Regions from separate parts of the Cupriavidus sp. UYPR2.512 genome, predicted to be linked through region 1. Evidence: riboswitches for the same ligand, from Rfam matches in the RefSeq annotation. Region 1 holds a riboswitch; the other holds the start of a gene.
What was found. A riboswitch is a leader RNA that binds a small molecule or an ion and turns the genes downstream of it on or off. The one in region 1 is predicted to bind ZMP and ZTP.

Region 1 (8,336 bases):
CTAGCAGCCGCATTCGGAAATGCCCCGATGCACAATGGTCTCCCCTCCCAAACGTCGCCATGAGAAAAATCGCTGCTTTCGGCATCAACAGTTTGCGCGCGAAACCGTCGAACTCGGGGTCACAAATGCAGGAGCTACGTTGACATACGTCGATTGAGCTGTAAAGAAGATTGCAACGCATCTACAAATACTCGCACAGCCATCGTCTGTTCACGACCTTTTAGCAACGCAAGAGAGAATTCGGCGCTGTGGCTTAGAAACGCGGGATTTATCGCTCGCATCAGGTCTTGCTTGACCCACTGCAAGGCATAATGCTCCGGAAGGAAGCCGATAAAGTTGCCTGACAAAACGAGTGTCGCGACGGCTTCCATGTGATAGACGGTGGCCGCTACTTTAAAGTTGCTAGCGTCGCTCAGCTCCCTGGATTCGCGCATATAACCCCGCGCAACGTAATCCAGCTTCTGCAAATCCTCTGTGTTGATGTCACTCGGAGCCGATTTGAAAAGAGGGTGACGATGGCTGCAGTAAAGACGTAGATTCTCTGTGTAGAGTGGCAGGTACGTCAAACCGGGATTCATAATACGGAAGGGTCCGATGCCAACATGTATTTTCCGCTCAAGCACCGCGGCCTCGATCTCGTCTGGGGATTTGATCTCCATTTTCAAAAAGAGATCACCGCCTTTTTGCTTGACGGCGCGGATCGCATCCGTAATTTGAGCCTGCACGTCGGTGATGGTGTTATCTACAACGCCGATTGCCAACTCGCCGCTGATCTCATGACGTATGGCGCCGATTTCCGCCCGGAATTCTTCCACCGAGTTCAGCAAGCTCTCGGCCGCCTGATAAACAGAATGGCCCTCTTCGGTCAGATGGAAGCCCCGCCGACCGCGCTCGCATAGCCTTAGGCCCAGTCGCTTTTCGAGATCCGTCATGTGGGAGCTTATCGTGGACAAATTCATATTGAGTGCAGATTCCGCTGCTGAGAGACCTTTCAAGTCAGCAACCGTTTTGAATATGCGCAACAACCGTAGATCGACGTCGGTCATTCTGATCATACTAATACCCCTCCATCCGCTGTCCGTGGGCTTGCACTAGTGGCTCCTACAGCTTACGTCGTATCCCACGGACAGCCTAGCATGGCCACCGACCATGAATGGCAGATTGGGAAGGTTCGAGGAATCCAAAACTAAAGTTCGAGAAGTTCTGATTCAACATGTGGCACTCGCGTGCAAGACTAAATGGACGCCTCTGGCTGAGGGCCGGACCACAGCATCGGAGCGCTGGTTCCAGTCGTACTAACTGCGAGGACCTTACTCATGGAAGAAAATATGTTTGCGCCGGTCACCGGCACGGTGACGCCACGTTATGCAGGTTTGGCCACATTGATGCGGCTGCCACACATCGGGCTGATGGATGAGAACATTCCAGACGTGGATATCGGGTTAATCGGGGTGCCGTGGGATGGTGGCACCACCAATCGTCCGGGCGCGCGACATGGCCCTCGTCAGGTGCGTGATATCTCGACGATGGTGCGCAATGTAAATCGAAGCAGCGGCATCAAACCATTCGAGATCTGCAATTGCGCGGACCTAGGGGATACGCCTGTCAATCCGGTGGATTTGATCGATTCGATGAATTGCATCACCGCCTTCTATGACGCAGTATGCAAGGCTAATATTGCGCCGCTATCGGTGGGCGGAGATCACCTGGTGACGTTGCCGATCCTGCGGGCGCTTGCAAAGGATGGGCCCGTAGGTATGGTTCACTTTGACGCGCATACAGATACGTGGAATCGTTATTTTGGCCATAACCTTTACACACATGGCACCCCCTTTCGGCGGGCGATCGAGGAGGGATTGCTGGATCCGAAGCGGACCATACAAATCGGTATTCGTGGGGCGTTATACAACGACAGTGAGAATGATTGGGGGGAACGCCAGGGCATTCGAGTCATCGACATGGATGAATTTCGGTCGATGGGTGTTGATGCCGTGATCCAGGAAGCCGGGCGCGTAGTTGGAAACAGCCGCACGTATGTGACCTTCGATGTCGATGCACTGGATCCCGTATACGCGCCCGGCACTGGCACGCCGGAAATCGGTGGGCTGACAACGATCGAGGCCCAGTACATGATTCGTGGACTACGGGGCCTGAATCTCATCGGAGGTGATGTGGTTGAAGTGTCGCCGCCGTTTGACCCAACTGGCAATACGGCATTGGTCGCTGCCACGTTGATGTTCGAGATCCTATGTGTCCTAGCTGCCAACATCAGCAAGCAAAAGCAGCGCTAACCTCCGAACATCTGATCAGCACCGAAAGAAATAGACTGCCAGCCGTCGACTGAGATCGACAGCTAGGTAAGCCTCTACGCAGGAGACAAAGATGGACACTTCGAAATTCGGCGCGGAATCCTCCGCAATCTCACCCTCAGGTCCGGATCTAACCTCAGGCCCGACTTCCTCCCGGCTCATTGAACGGCGCTCGATTGACTTCATCCCGGAATCGGAAAGGCATGGCAGTCTGGCCAGTCAGTTTACCTTGTGGCTTGGCGCCAATCTTCAGATCACCGCTGTGGTAACGGGTGCACTGGCAGTGGTGCTTGGTGGCGATGTGTTCTGGTCGCTAATTGGCCTCTTAATTGGACAGATCCTGGGCGGCGCGGTCATGGCGCTCCATGGCGCGCAAGGACCTCAGCTCGGGCTCCCGCAGATGATCTCCAGTCGAGTCCAGTTCGGCGTCTACGGTGCGATTGTGCCCCTGGTGCTTGTCTGCATCATGTACGTGGGCTTCTCAGCGGGGGGCATGGTTCTGTCCGGCCAAGCGCTCAGCCATCTGATGGGTATAAGCAACGCCAGCTCGATTCTGCTGTTCTCGGGCCTGGTGATCATGCTCGCGACATTCGGCTATCGCACCATTCATTTCATGGGGCGAGTCTCCAGCGTGATTGGCGTTGTGGCGTTCCTGTACTTGTTCGCCAGCCTACTCAAAGGGCAGGACGTTGGCGCGTTGCTACAGAATCGCAGCTTCGATGTGGGGCACTTCCTGCTGGCCGTTTCCCTTTCCGCCTCATGGCAGATTGCCTACGGGCCATATGTCGCCGACTACTCGCGCTATCTGCCTCGCTCGACCTCGGCTTTCAAGACATTCCTCGCAGTTGGCATTGGTTCGGTGCTGGGTTCGCAGATCTCCATGGTCTTCGGTGTCTTTGCCGCGGCGTTGGCGGGCAACCAGTTCGCCGGACATGAGGTGAGCTTCATCGTCGACCTGGGCGCAACTGGGGTAGCCGCCATTTTGCTCTACCTGACGATCGTCTTGGGCAAACTCACGATCACCACGTTGAATGCGTATGGGAGCGTCATGTCGGTCGCCGCCATCCTGACCGGACTTGGTGGGCAACGGACCATCTCCGGCCGTACGAAATTCTTCTTCGTCGTGGTCATGGTTGGGTTTTCGACCGGGCTCGCTTTGGCGGCCGGGGAGCATGACTTTCTCAAGAAGTTCTCCGCCTTCCTTTTGTTCCTACTTGCGTTCCTGACTCCTTGGAGCGCCATCAACCTGGTCGACTACTACTTTGTCACCAAGGAGCGCTACGACGTGCCAGCGCTCTTCAACCCGGACGGCCGCTATGGTCGCTGGAATGCCAGGGGCATGACGGTCTATGTGTTGGGTGTAGCGGTGCAAATGCCCTTCATTGCTACCAGCTTCTACACCGGTGCATGGGTGGAGGCGCTCGGTGGTGTCGACATATCCTGGATCGTGGGTCTGGTTGTTCCAGCCGTGATTTACTACTACTTTGGCAGTAAAGCGAACGTGCCGCAGGCGCTGATCCTTCCAGCCGATCACGCCGAGTCGTAGTCCGACCAATGCGGCCTGCACCCGCGCGATATCGGGTCGGAGCACCTAGGGATTACCCGCGTCATGTCCGGAATACCTTGGAGAGCTGCGATCGCTACCGCACTACGCTGACCAAGTACCGACAAGGGCTTCCGGGCAGTTTGGCATCGCGAATTCAAAGGATGCATTCCGCTGCGGTATGCCCTATGCCGCGATTTCAATTGTCATGGGCATAGGCGGATTCGTAGTCTTCGACTCGACAAAGCAACGGGTATCACCGTGGTAGTTGATGTGGCCACCAACAGCTTCACGACAAGCGGCGGCCAGGGAGACGTGCATCCTGTTTAGCCAGCAGCCAGCGCCGGATGCCAGGTGCTGCGCCAGCATGCTTAGAAAAAGACTAAGGAGGAGATAATGAGAAGGAAAATCATTGGATCAATATTCTGTACCGTTTCCGTTCCGGCGATGGCGCAGAGTGCGGTGACGATCTATGGGGTGGTTGATGAGGGTATCAACTACACGAACAATGTGGATGGACATAGCTTGTTTGAGCTGCAGAGCGGCTTCGCTCAAGGCAGCCGGTGGGGTTTCAAAGGGGTTGAGGATCTCGGTGGTGGGACAAAGGCGGTCTTCCAGCTCGAAAACGGCTTCAACGTGAGCACCGGCCGCCTTGGCCAGGGTGGACTATTGTTTGGTCGGCAGGCCTATGTCGGCTTGCGAAACGACAGCATCGGGTCGGTCACGCTGGGACGACAGTACGACGCGGAAGTGGACTACGTTGCGCAGACCACCGCGAACGGGAATTGGGCCGGCTACATGTTTTCGCACGTGTACGACAACGATAACACCGACAATTCGTTCCGCGTCAACAACTCGGTGAAGTACACGAGCCCGACGTTCGGCGGCTTCCAGTTCGGTGGTATGTACGGCTTTAGCAATAGCACAGACTTCGCAAACAATCGGCACTACAGCTTCGGTGGCCAGTATGCGAATGGCGGATTGCTGATTGCCGCGGCCTATCAGCAAACGGACAACCCGTCGTCGACCGCCGGCGGGGCGCTCAACAATGCCGGGGACGCCAACTTTATTGGCACACGGCTGAGAATCTTCGGCGCGGGCACCAACTACGCGTTTGGGGCGGCCACGTTGGGCTTTTCGTATACCAATACCGAGGTCATCGAACCGCTCGGCAACGGGTATGCTGGCGCAATTACTCCGCCCTCCGGGCCGGCGTCGTCGCTGCGATTCCAGAACTTCGAGTTGAACGCGAGATATCAACTCACCCCCGCCCTGTTCGTTGGTGTCATGTACGTCTATACGCGCGCAAACCTCCATGTGACGACGGGAGTCCAGCATCCGACCTATCAGACGGTCGGCATGATGGCGGACTACAACTTCTCGAAGCGGACGGACATCTACGTGCAGGGTGCCTACCAGCGCGTTGGTGGCGACTCGACTAGTACCGTGTTGGACTTCGCGCAGGTGACGTCCGCGAGCGGCATTTCGTCTAATCAAAATCAGTTAATGCTGCGCGTGGCGCTTCGACATAAATTTTGATTCCAATGAATCGTCATTGTCGTGGCTTATTTTATGAATTGTGAACGCCATGCCATTATTTATCGATACTAGCGCGGGGAGAGCGAACACTGTCGTCAGTACGCCGCCCAACAGTCCGCCAACGCCGTGAACATCGAACACGTCAAAGGAGCCGTCGAATCCTAGCTGAGCTTCTCAATCGGCAGGGTTCAGCACGGCCACACCACCAGCCCAACTGCCAGAGCCCCCACAGGGCCGACATAGCCGCACGCTGGCGTTATGGCAACCTGTGAGGCGATTGCGCCCGAGACCACGTCTAGCAGGCTCGGCTTGCCGCGGTGCAGCTACGCCAGCGTCATCCATGACAGCGCCCCGTTGCAGCCCTCAGCATGGTATTCAAGATGGTTCGAAAAGCCGCCATTGACGCGGCTGTGCTGACAATTGCCGAGTACAGGCACTCAGCATTGCCGAATCGACGAATGTGGCACCTTCCTTGACCATCCAGCGCTCTCAAAGGTCGTCAAGCCTAATAGCATCGGCAAATGCGCGCAACGCGACTCGAACGGGATGCGCGTTTGTCGCAATCGTGCTGCGGGGCGAGCAGGGTTGAGGCGCGGTGTTCCTTTCGGAACCCGACGAAATGTTTTTCACCTTCGCCGACGTATCGGCAAGGTGTTGCTATTTCCTGGATTCGTATGCCATCCGCACCGCCAGACCTGTCAGAACGCTTCCCATCAGCCAGCGTTGCACTAATAGCCACTGCGGGCGTCCTGACAGGAAGGTGGATATCGATCCCGCCGTCACGACGATAAGTGCATTCACAGCGAGGCTGATCGAAATCTGAACGCTGCCGAGCGCTAGCGATTGGGTAAGAACACTGCCGTGTCCTGCCGTAATAAATTGGGGGAGCAGAGACAGATACATGACGGCGATTTTTGGATTCGCCAAGTTGGTGATAAACCCCATGCTAAAGAGCTTCCTTGGGGTATCGACCGGTAGGTCGCGTACTGCAAACGCGGACCGTCCGTCCGGTTTAACCGCTTGCCAGGCAAGATATAGAAGGTACAAAGCGCCGCCAAAGCGAAGCGTGTCGTATGCGTAAGGTACCGCAAATACGAAAGCCGTAATTCCGAATGCCGCACAGAGCATATAGAACACAAAGCCGAGAGCAACACCTCCCAACGAAATGAGGCCTGCGCGTCTACCTTGGCAAATTGAGCGGGAAATTATATAAATCATGTTCGGCCCTGGCGTTAAAACCATTCCCAACGCCACAAGAGCGAACATGAGCAACTGTGAAAAATCAGGCATAACCCATCTCCAAGGATAGTAGGTAATGCCCAGGCGCGCGGCAGCTAGCAACCTCACGCTCCCCGATAGTGCTCCATCTGTATGCGCCAGTCACATGAGTGCAGAAATCATAGCACAGGAGAAAATACTTTAGGCTCGGCGGAGCCGTGGTTGTGCTCTTACAGACAACCAGCCAACATGGGACGATCACTGGTGTCCGTTGGGCTGACAAAGTGGACCGATCGGCTTTCCGGACTTCAGGTTTTCTGCCGAAGAACTAGCCGAAATTGCGCGGTTCCTGCCAGAACGGGCTGGTACTAAGCGGTTCACAAGAAATATCTCTATGCTGTCGAGCCGAACAAGAACTGCGACATAGACGATGTCCGTTTGAAGGCCGCTGGAACTGACGAAGGAACAACGTACTGAGCTCGAGGCTCTGGCGAGAAGCCGCCGTGATTGGAGAACACTAGATCTATAGTGCGATGTCATACCACACGCTATTCTCACTAGATCGCCCGGCAAACGAACGTCCGCTAGCCGGAATGTTGAAAGGCTGTTGTGGGTCGGAAGCGGAAATCCGTGGTCGCTGCCGGCCTGGCGACCGACGATCGCCCGCCTTCGGCCAGTTTCAGCCGTTCGCTATCCGCCGAAGACGATCTGAGGATCGCGACGTCGAGACTACCATCTGGAAACGGCGCAGCCCTACGCCTTGAGATCTGTTGCCGCGAGATCCTGAACTTCTCTTGGCCGAAGGATTTTTTCAACGAGCCGAGCCGACATCTGGCGGCTCAGTAGTCTCTGCAAGTTCGCCAGCAGTCGATTTCGCCCCCCCACAACCCAATAGCTCAGATTGCGATCGAGCGCCCACAAGGCATCCTGCACCACGTTCGCGACCGGCATCGGCACGCCGACAGCAGCCTCCTTCGCGCCAACAACGTCGAAAAAGGCCGTTTGCGTCGCGCCAGGACATAGCGCGACGACCCGGATGCCCCGATGCCGGTTCTCAGCCCAAACAGCTTCTGAAAATGACAGGAGAAAGGCCTTCGTCGCGCCGTAGACGGCCATATACGGATCGGGCTGGAATGCCGCGGTTGACGCGACGTTGATGACTGCGCCGTCGGATCGCGCTTGCATCCCCGGCAGCAGAAGATGAGTCAGCTCGATCGCGGCGATGCAGTTCACCAGAACTTCATCGCGCTGGCACGTCAACGGAATCGTTTCAAAGCGCCCGTAAGCTGCGAAGCCCGCATTGTTGATTAGCACATCGACGACCGTGCCGGTCTGCTTCAGATGACGATCGATCGTGTCGACGGCGTTGGCCGCGCTCAGGTCGACCGTCAGAAAATCGGCGTCGCACGCATAGTCGCGTCGCAGTTCTGCGGCCAGATTGCGCAGCTTGTCGTGAGAGCGTGCGACCAGCAGGAGTCTCGCACCGCGTTCGGCCAACGCATAGGCAAACGCGCGCCCGATACCCGAAGATGCACCGGTGACGAGTGCTGTTTTTCCGCCAAAATCGAAAGATTTGCTCATAGCTTGCTGATGGAGTGGAACGGGAGTTGCACTCTAAACCGTTGACTATAGGCAACGGTCAAGCGTAAATGTCGTTCCACGACATTGATTGGAGGCAGCATGCGCATCGGCGAGCTATGCAAGAGGGCGGGTGTATCGCGCGACAC
Region 2 (8,336 bases), on a different contig from region 1:
CCAGCCAGGCCATATTCGGGCGCAGGCCGTAGCGCAGGCGAAAGCCGGTGTGGCCGGGTTTGCCGGGCGCCCAGGCTGGCGGCGCCACCACCCGCGCACGGGCGCCTGCCGCGTTGCCGAGCCGCGTGTCGCGCGGCCGCAGACCCGCCTGGGTACGGTCGCCGCGCAGCCATTCGAGATGGGAGCGGTCAAGGCGCTTCAGCGTGTCCACGCTATCGGTGTCCCGGAAAGCCGCGTCGATCGCGTCCCACTGCAGCGGTATGGCGTGCGGCGGCGCTGCGCCCGTCGGCGCTGAGGACGTGAAGATCCGGCGCGATGCAACGGGCTGGCGGTCGAGGCGCTCGCCGGCTTCCCATAATGCAGGCGGCAGCGCCGGCGCCGATCCTTGCCAGCCGACAGCGAACAAGCGCCCGGTCCACGGATACGCGCCGTCCGTGGTCCGGTAAGCCAATGGCAGCCGGCCTGCTTCGGAGCCGGTGGCAGCGAACCCCGGCGCGAAGGTCATGGCAAGACAGGCGAGGGCAACGACGGCGCGGCGATTCATGGCTGGAACACACTCTGGACCACCGCGCGCACGGCGCGGCTGCGGCCGAACCCGATGGCCGTGATCCGGATCCGGGGCGCCAGCGTGGTGGCGGAAGCGGTGTCCGGGGCGCTGTAGCCGGGCGGTGCTTCGTCCAGGATCTCGGCGACATACCGCGGCAGTTCCCGCGTGCCGAGCGTGCCAGCGGGCAGCTCCGGCAGCGTCGCACCGGTAAAGCGGCCCAGCGGCACGCCGACCGCATCCGCGTTGGCCCCCGCGTTGGTGTCCGCCAGCAGCCAGGGCTGCCATACAGGCGGGCCTGCCACCGCGGGCCGGCACAGGCCGGCCTGACGGCCGCTGCCGCAGTGCCCGGGCGCTGGCCAGTTGTCGAGCCGGCCCGTCATGTCTGGCGATGCCGCTGCCGCGAGCAGGTCCGCCTCGGCGTCGAGCAACGCGACCTCGGCGGCCCGGAAGGCGATTTCGCGTTCGAGCTGCATGACGACAAGTTGCCGGCCCGACAACAGCATGTGCAGCGCACCGGCAGCGATCAGCACGACCAGCAGCAGCATCGTGCCGCAAAGCAGCAGCGTGACGGCGCCTGACTGGCGGCGGCATGAAAGGTGGCGGCGGGCTAGCACAGTGTCTCCTGGCAGCGTGGCGCATTGCGCAGCCGTACCGTGGTGGCGAAGACGCGGCGCGCGGTGACTGCCTGCGATGCCGCGGCCGGCGCCAGATCGCCGGCCGCGGTGCCGGGCGTTGGCAACGGGTCGGCGCTGTGGCCCGGGTTTGCCGCCGCGGATCCCGGCCGGTCGCCGCGCACGGCAATGGCAACCTGCACGGCTACCACGCGATGCCAGGCGGATTCACCCAGTGGCTGGATCGTGGATGCCGTCTCGAAGCGGTCCGCGCGGCCGTCGCCGTCTGTATCCAGGCCGTAGCGCACCTGCAGTGACTCGATGCCGCGGATCAGCGCGCCGGAGGTCCAGCCGATGCCGTCGATCACGCCATTGCGGCGCGCCGGGTAGCGGCACAGCAGTTGCGGCACGCCATCGCTGCCTGCTGCGACGTAGAGGACGTTGGTGGCGACGTAGCCACTGTTTGCATTGGCGCCGTCCATGCGCGCAGCAACCGCGTAGCCGCTGCAGTCGACCATGGTCTCGTCCGGTTGGGCCGGTGCCGTGGTCAGTGCGCTGCCGCTGAAGCGTACCAACAGCGCGTCGCTGCGGCCGATGCCGGATTTGCCGCAGGACGGCATGGCACCCATGGCGGGCTGGCCGCAGTTGTCGGCGCCGCTGACGGCGGGCAATGCTGCGCTGGAGGTGGCGGATATGGGCTCCCCAGGCCAGCCCGACTGGCGCAGCAGCGACGCGATGATGGTCAGTGCGCGCTGGCCGCGTTCCTCGAGCAGAATGCGGTCGGTGGCGGTGAGGTAGGCGGTGCGCGAGGCTTGGAACGCCACCATAGCTGCCGCAGTGACAACCAGCCCAAGCATCAGCCCGACCAGCAATTCGATCAGCGAAAACGCCTTGGATGATTGCCACCTCATGGCTGCACCCACAAGACGATCGAGGGTATGCCGGGCTGCCCGCCAAGCCGTCCTGCCATGATCAGTCGCGCGCCATCGGGGCACGGAAACGCCGGGATGCTTCCGCACCGGCTCGACCAGAGGTCTGGCCGCTCGCTTTGCAGTGCCGGCTGCGCGGTGTCCAGCTCAGTGATTTCCACGGCGAGGCGTGCAGCCTGGGCCAGGGCGTCGAGTTTGCGCAGGTGGGCGAGCGCCTTCGGCGCCGTCCCCATCATTGGCATCAGCCCGGCTGCCACGACGATCAGCGCGCAAAGCGTTTCGTGCAGGGCGAAGCCGGCGGGGCGGCTGGTGCAGCGGCGCTTGCCGTGCGGGCAGGCAGTTTGATGTGCTGGCTTGCGAAGATCCGGCATGGGCGGTCACCGAGACTGGCAGGGACCGTCAAAGTAGCTGTCGCGAGCAGGCGAATACGTGCCTAAGCGTGAAGGATTTGCAGAATGTTGTTTCGGTTTTCCTGGGATCAGCTACCAGGCAGCCTGGCTTACTGACACACCGTGGTTTGTGTCGGCACGGGCGCGCATACGCGGACCCTGCCCAACTGGCTGATATCGACGAGTCTCTGGTTGCCGGTGCCCAGTCCCATCAGCACCTGGGCAGACTGCATCGCAGCGGCCAGCGTGCGTGTATAGCCTACGGGCGAGTAGGATCCCGGCCCTTTTAATATGCGACAAGCGGGCCTTGCGGGAGAGCAACGGGGATTAAACAACGATTTTGTTACTTTGCTACCCCTTCCGGGGGGTGGACGCCGCAAACTCGTCCAGCACTTCGCGGAATTCCGACACGTCCTCAAAGCTCCGGTACACCGAAGCAAAGCGGATATACGCAATCTTGTCGAGCTTGCGCAATTCGCGCATCACCAGTTCGCCGACCTGGCTGCTGGGGATTTCCTTTTCGCCCAGGGCCAGCAGTTTTTCTTCGATGCGGGTGATGGCTTCGTCGATGGCCTCGGCCGAGACCGGGCGCTTGCGCAGCGCCAGGCGCATGGAATCCTTCAGCTTGGCGCGGGTGTAGTCCACGCGCGAGCCGTTTTTCTTGACGATGGCGGGGAAGAACAGCTCGATCCGCTCATAGGTGGTGAAGCGGCGGTCGCAGGCTTCGCAGCGGCGGCGCCGGCGCACGGCATCGCCGTCTTCCGACATGCGCGTGTCGAGTACCTGGGTATTGGAATGACCGCAAAAGGGGCATTTCATGCCGGACCACCTTCAGTTGAACCCCGTCGCCTTGTCCGTGTTGTCGTTCTGCGGTGGCGGGGCGGGTTGGCGAGGCCCGCAAGCCGGCGCCCCGGGGCGCCGGCTTGCGGAGCTGCCGGCCGCTCATGCGAACACGCATGGGCGGCCTCGATGCATCAGCCGTAGACCGGGAAACGCTTGGTCAGGGCTGCCGCCTGCTCGCGCACGCTGGCGATATTGGCGGCGTCGTGCGGGTTGTCCAGCACATCGGCGATCAGGTTGCCGACGATGCGGGCTTCTTCTTCCTTGAAGCCGCGCGTGGTCATGGCCGGCGAGCCAACGCGGATGCCCGAGGTCACGAACGGCTTTTCCGGGTCATTCGGAATGGCGTTCTTGTTCACGGTCAGGTGCGCTTCACCCAGGATGCGCTCGGCTTCCTTGCCGGTAATGTTCTTGGCGCGCAGGTCAACCAGCATCACGTGGCTCTCGGTGCGGCCCGAGACGATGCGCAGTCCGCGCGCGATCAGGGTCTCGGCCAGCACGGCGGCGTTCTTCACCACTTGCTGCTGGTATTCCTTGAACTCGGGGGTCAGCGCTTCCTTGAACGCCACTGCCTTGCCGGCGATGACATGCATCAGCGGGCCGCCCTGGATGCCGGGGAAGATCGCCGAGTTGATGGCCTTCTCGTGTTCGGCCTTCATCAGGATCACGCCGCCGCGCGGGCCGCGCAGGCTCTTGTGCGTGGTGGTGGTGACGAAGTCGGCGTGCGGCACCGGGTTCGGGTACACACCCGCGGCGATCAGGCCGGCGTAGTGGGCCATGTCGACCATGAAGTAGGCACCGATCGACTTGGCCACACGGCCGATGCGCTCGAAGTCGATGCGCAGCGCGAAGGCCGAGGCGCCGGCGATGATCAGCTTGGGCTTCTTCTCTTGCGCCAGCTTTTCCAGCGCGTCGTAGTCGATGTCTTCCTGGGCGTTCAGGCCGTAGCTGACCACGTTGAACCACTTGCCGCTCATGTTCAGCGCCATGCCGTGGGTCAGGTGGCCGCCTTCGGCCAGGCTCATCCCCATGATGGTGTCGCCCGGCTTGAGCACGGCGAAGTACACGCCCTGGTTGGCCTGCGAGCCCGAGTTGGGCTGCACGTTGGCGGCTTCGGCGCCGAACAGCTGCTTGACGCGGTCAATGGCCAGCTGCTCGACGATGTCGACGTACTCGCAACCGCCGTAGTAGCGCTTGCCGGGATAGCCCTCGGCGTACTTGTTGGTCAGCTGCGAACCCTGGGCGGCCATCACGGCCGGCGAGGTGTAGTTCTCGGAGGCGATCAGCTCGATGTGGTCTTCCTGGCGCTGGTTTTCCTGCTGGATGGCGGCAAAGACCTCGGGGTCGATCTGGTCGATCGTAAAACGGCTGCGTTCGAACATGGCGAAACTCGTCTGAAAAATAGGGAATCCGATTCACGCATCGGGGGTAGGGCGCGCGGGGAAGGCTAGCGGCGACCAGCACCGGCGGCACTTTGTAACCGTCGGTGCAGGGCGCACCCTGCTTCCCATTCGCTGCCCAGGCGAGCGGCAGGCGCAAAGAACTTCACGCCTAGGCGTGCTGAACGTTACGCGAACGCGTAATGAACGTCACGCCAGAGAACTTGCGCTTCCTCGTGGTAGTGCCCACTGACTTCGCCAGTCGCGCAAGATGGAATGGTTGCGCGCAGTGTAGCGCGAGGCGGGCGCCCGCTGCAAGCCGTCGGCCCCGCCAGGCAAGGACTGGCAAGGGCTGGCCAGCAACTTGCTGTTGCAAAGTCGCCATGCGGGTTTACACGAAACCGCGATCGCTCTCCGTTACAATCGCGGCCATGACAAACTTTGTCTGGACCCTACGGGTGTACTGGGAAGACACCGACGCGGGTGGTGTGGTGTTCTACGCCAACTACCTGAAGTTCTTCGAGCGCGCCCGCACCGAGTGGCTGCGTTCGCTCGGCATCGAGCAGCAGTCGCTCGCCGACGAGGCGGGCGTGGTCTTTATCGTCCGCAGCACGGCGGTGGACTACAATGCGCCCGCCCGGCTGGATGACCAGCTCGAGATCCGCACGCGCATCGACCGGGTCGGCCCGGCCTCGGTCCAGTTCTCCCAGGAAGCCTGGCGTGGCGAGGTGATGCTGGCCTCGGGCGCGATCCGTGTTGGGTGTGTCGATCGAAGCACTTGCCGTCCCGCCCCGATTCCCGACCCCGTTTTAGCTACCATCAAGTCCGCACGATGAATCCCGTGACCGTCACGCAAGACATGTCGATCATAACGCTGGTGCTCCACGCCAGCCTGCTGGCACAGGCCGTCATGGCGCTGTTGCTCGTCATGTCCCTGTTTTCGTGGACCTATATCTTCCGCAAGCACTTGGCGCTGCGCTCGGCGCGCACCCAGACCGAGGGGTTCGAACGTGACTTCTGGGCCGGCGGCGACCTGCAGGCGCTTTATAACAGTGCCCTCAACAACCGCCACAACACCGGCGCGCTGGAGCGGATCTTTGAATCCGGCATGGGAGAGTTCCTGAAGGCGCGCGAGCGCGGCAACGAAGCCAGCGCGCTGCTCGATGCGGCCCGGCGCGCGATGCGCGCGGCCTACCAGCGCGAGATGGATGTGATGGAATCGCATCTGCCATTCCTGGCGTCGGTCGGTTCGGTGAGCCCGTATATCGGCCTGTTCGGCACGGTCTGGGGGATCATGAACGCGTTCCGCGGCCTGTCGAATGTGCAGCAGGCGACGCTCGCATCGGTAGCCCCCGGTATTGCCGAGGCGCTGGTGGCGACCGCGATCGGCCTGTTCGCGGCGATTCCGGCGGTGATCGCCTACAACCGCTATGCCACGGAGATCGACCGCCTGGCGATCCGGTTCGAGAGCTTCATGGAAGAGTTCCTGAACATCCTGCAACGGCAGGCGCGCTAACTGCACACGTATCGAATCTAATCCAGACGGTCCGGGCGCAAGCCCGGGCCGGCGTTTCCAGGAGTCCTGCAATGGCAGCCATTCAGCGCCGCGGCGGCTCGCGCCGCCGGGCCAGCGCCGAGATCAATGTCGTGCCGTATATCGACGTCATGCTCGTGCTGCTGGTCATCTTCATGGTGGCGGCGCCGATCGTGAGCCCCGCCACCGTCGACCTGCCCACCGTGGCCAACGCCACGCCGCAGCAGAAGGCGCCGCCGATCGTGGTCACCGTGCACGAGAGCGGCCAGCTCATCGCGCGCGGCAAGGACAACGCCGGCAACGCCTTCGAGCGCAAGCTCGACAAGCAGGGCCTGCTCGACTTTGTGCACCAGCGCCAGAACGAGAATCCCGACCAGCCGGTGGTGATTGCCGCCGACCGCGCGGTCAAGTATGAGGCGGTGCTGGACGTGATGTCGATCCTGAAAGCCGATGGCATCAAGCGCGTCGGCCTGATGGTCAAGTCCAAGACCTCCTGACGCATTGAAGCGCCTATCTGATTGCCGTTGCGCCTGATGAAGACCGTCGCCGCCTATCCCTACCAGCCGGTCAAGGAGCGGGGAACCCTGCGTTCCTTCCTGTTCGCGCTCTTCATGCATATGCTGCTGGCCGTCGTGCTGTACTACGGCGTGCGCTTGCAGAGCAGCACCCCCGTCGGCGCCGAGGCCGAGCTGTGGGAAGAGATTCCGGCCGCCACCGCGCCCCCGCCGCCGCCGCCGGAGCCGGTGGTGCAGCCGCGCCCGGCCCCGCCGCTGCCCGAGGTGAAGAGCAAGGTCGAGGACGACGCCGACATCGCGCTGGAGCGCCAGAAGCGCCGTGCCGAGGCGGCAGCGCGCGAAGAGGCCGAGCGCAAGCAGGCGGCTGCGCGCAAGGAAGCCGAGCGTAAAGAGGCGGAACGTAAGGAAGCCGACCGCAAGGAAGCCCAGCGCAAGGACGACGCGAAGAAGAAGGCAGCGCAGCAGGACCAGCAGCGCAAGGAACAGGCCGAGCGCAAGGAAGCAGAACGCAAGGAAGCAGAACGCAAGGAAGCAGAACGCAAGGAAGCAGAACGCAAGGAAGCAGAACGCAAGGAAGCGGACGCCAAGGCCAGGGCCCAGGCGGACGCCAAGGCCAAGGCTGACGCCAAGGCAAAGGCTGATGCCGAGACCAAGGCCAAAGCCAAGGCGGATGCCGACGCCAAGGCCAAGCGCGAGGCTGCCGCCAATGCCCAGCGCAAGAGCGAGCTGGCGCGCCTGCAGGCGCTGGCCGGCGGCTCCGGCGCGGGCGGTGGCGGCGTGGGCAGTACGGCCGGCGCGGGTGCCGGCGGCGGTGGCAAGGCGTCGCCGGGCTATTCCGACCGCGTGCGCCGCCGCGTCAAGCCGAATATCGTCTTTACCGAGGACGTGCCGGGCAACCCGACCGCGGTGGTGTCGGTGCAGCTGGCGCCGGATGGTTCGCTGCTGTCGGCGCGGCTGTCCAAGTCCAGCGGCAACTCGGGCTGGGATAATGCCGTGCTGCGCGCGGTGGAACGTTCCGACCCGCTGCCGCGTGATGAGAACGGCAAGGCGCCGGCCAGCTTCACCATTACCTTCCGGCCGAAGGACTGAGTGACCTGGGCGGCATGATTTGCAACATAATGCAACCTTCATCGCTGGGTCTTGGTCCCAGCGCTAGCATGGCAGGTTGCCTGACGCGGCCGGCAGTGTGCGATACGCACGCAGACGGGGCATGCGCCACGCGCCGCAATGCCGTATTTGCCCGTGTTGCCGATTGCCTGCCGTGCCCGACGAAACTTGAAATCGACTGAGGAGCAGCATGCGAAAGCTTTGGGCCCCCAACTGGCTGTCCGCGAGGCGGCACAACGCAACCCAACCCGAATCCCAACGTGCCATCGGCCCGGTCCCCCTGGCCGGCCGCCGCGCGCTGATGGCCTGGCTGGCCGCGGCGATGACGATGGCAGCCGGCGCCGCGCACGCGCAACTCAACGTTGAGATCTCCGGGGTTGGTTCCAGCCAGCTCCCGGTTGCGACCGCCAACTTCCAGGGCGAGGCCCAGGCCCCGCAGAACCTGACCGCGATCATCCGCGCCGACCTGGCGCGCAGCGGGCGCT

Region 2: linked by a shared signal. The riboswitch ahead of glyA (serine hydroxymethyltransferase) and the one ahead of A3A5_RS0131775 (LysE family translocator) in region 1 are both predicted to bind ZMP and ZTP.

The regions. Positions count from the first base shown of each region.
Region 1 is NZ_KB903175.1:15,693-24,028, forward strand. Features, by position in the region: gene A3A5_RS0131755 (LysR family transcriptional regulator) at 135-1,046, opposite strand; gene speB (agmatinase) at 1,317-2,291, shown strand; gene A3A5_RS0131765 (cytosine permease) at 2,383-3,855, shown strand; gene A3A5_RS0131770 (porin) at 4,249-5,391, shown strand; gene A3A5_RS45815 (hypothetical protein) at 5,356-5,532, opposite strand; gene A3A5_RS45820 (hypothetical protein) at 5,580-5,684, opposite strand; gene A3A5_RS0131775 (LysE family translocator) at 6,049-6,681, opposite strand; ZMP/ZTP riboswitch at 6,702-6,785, opposite strand; gene A3A5_RS0131780 (SDR family oxidoreductase) at 7,363-8,190, opposite strand; gene A3A5_RS0131785 (heavy metal-responsive transcriptional regulator) at 8,290-8,336, shown strand, end outside.
Region 2 is NZ_KB902964.1:48,820-57,155, reverse strand. Features, by position in the region: gene A3A5_RS0114040 (PilC/PilY family type IV pilus protein) at 1-544, opposite strand, end outside; gene A3A5_RS0114035 (pilus assembly protein) at 541-1,161, opposite strand; gene A3A5_RS0114030 (PilW family protein) at 1,155-2,069, opposite strand; gene A3A5_RS0114025 (hypothetical protein) at 2,066-2,458, opposite strand; gene nrdR (transcriptional regulator NrdR) at 2,828-3,295, opposite strand; gene glyA (serine hydroxymethyltransferase) at 3,451-4,698, opposite strand; ZMP/ZTP riboswitch at 4,826-4,971, opposite strand; gene ybgC (tol-pal system-associated acyl-CoA thioesterase) at 5,127-5,531, shown strand; gene tolQ (protein TolQ) at 5,528-6,211, shown strand; gene tolR (protein TolR) at 6,283-6,726, shown strand; gene tolA (cell envelope integrity protein TolA) at 6,763-7,833, shown strand; gene tolB (Tol-Pal system beta propeller repeat protein TolB) at 8,042-8,336, shown strand, end outside.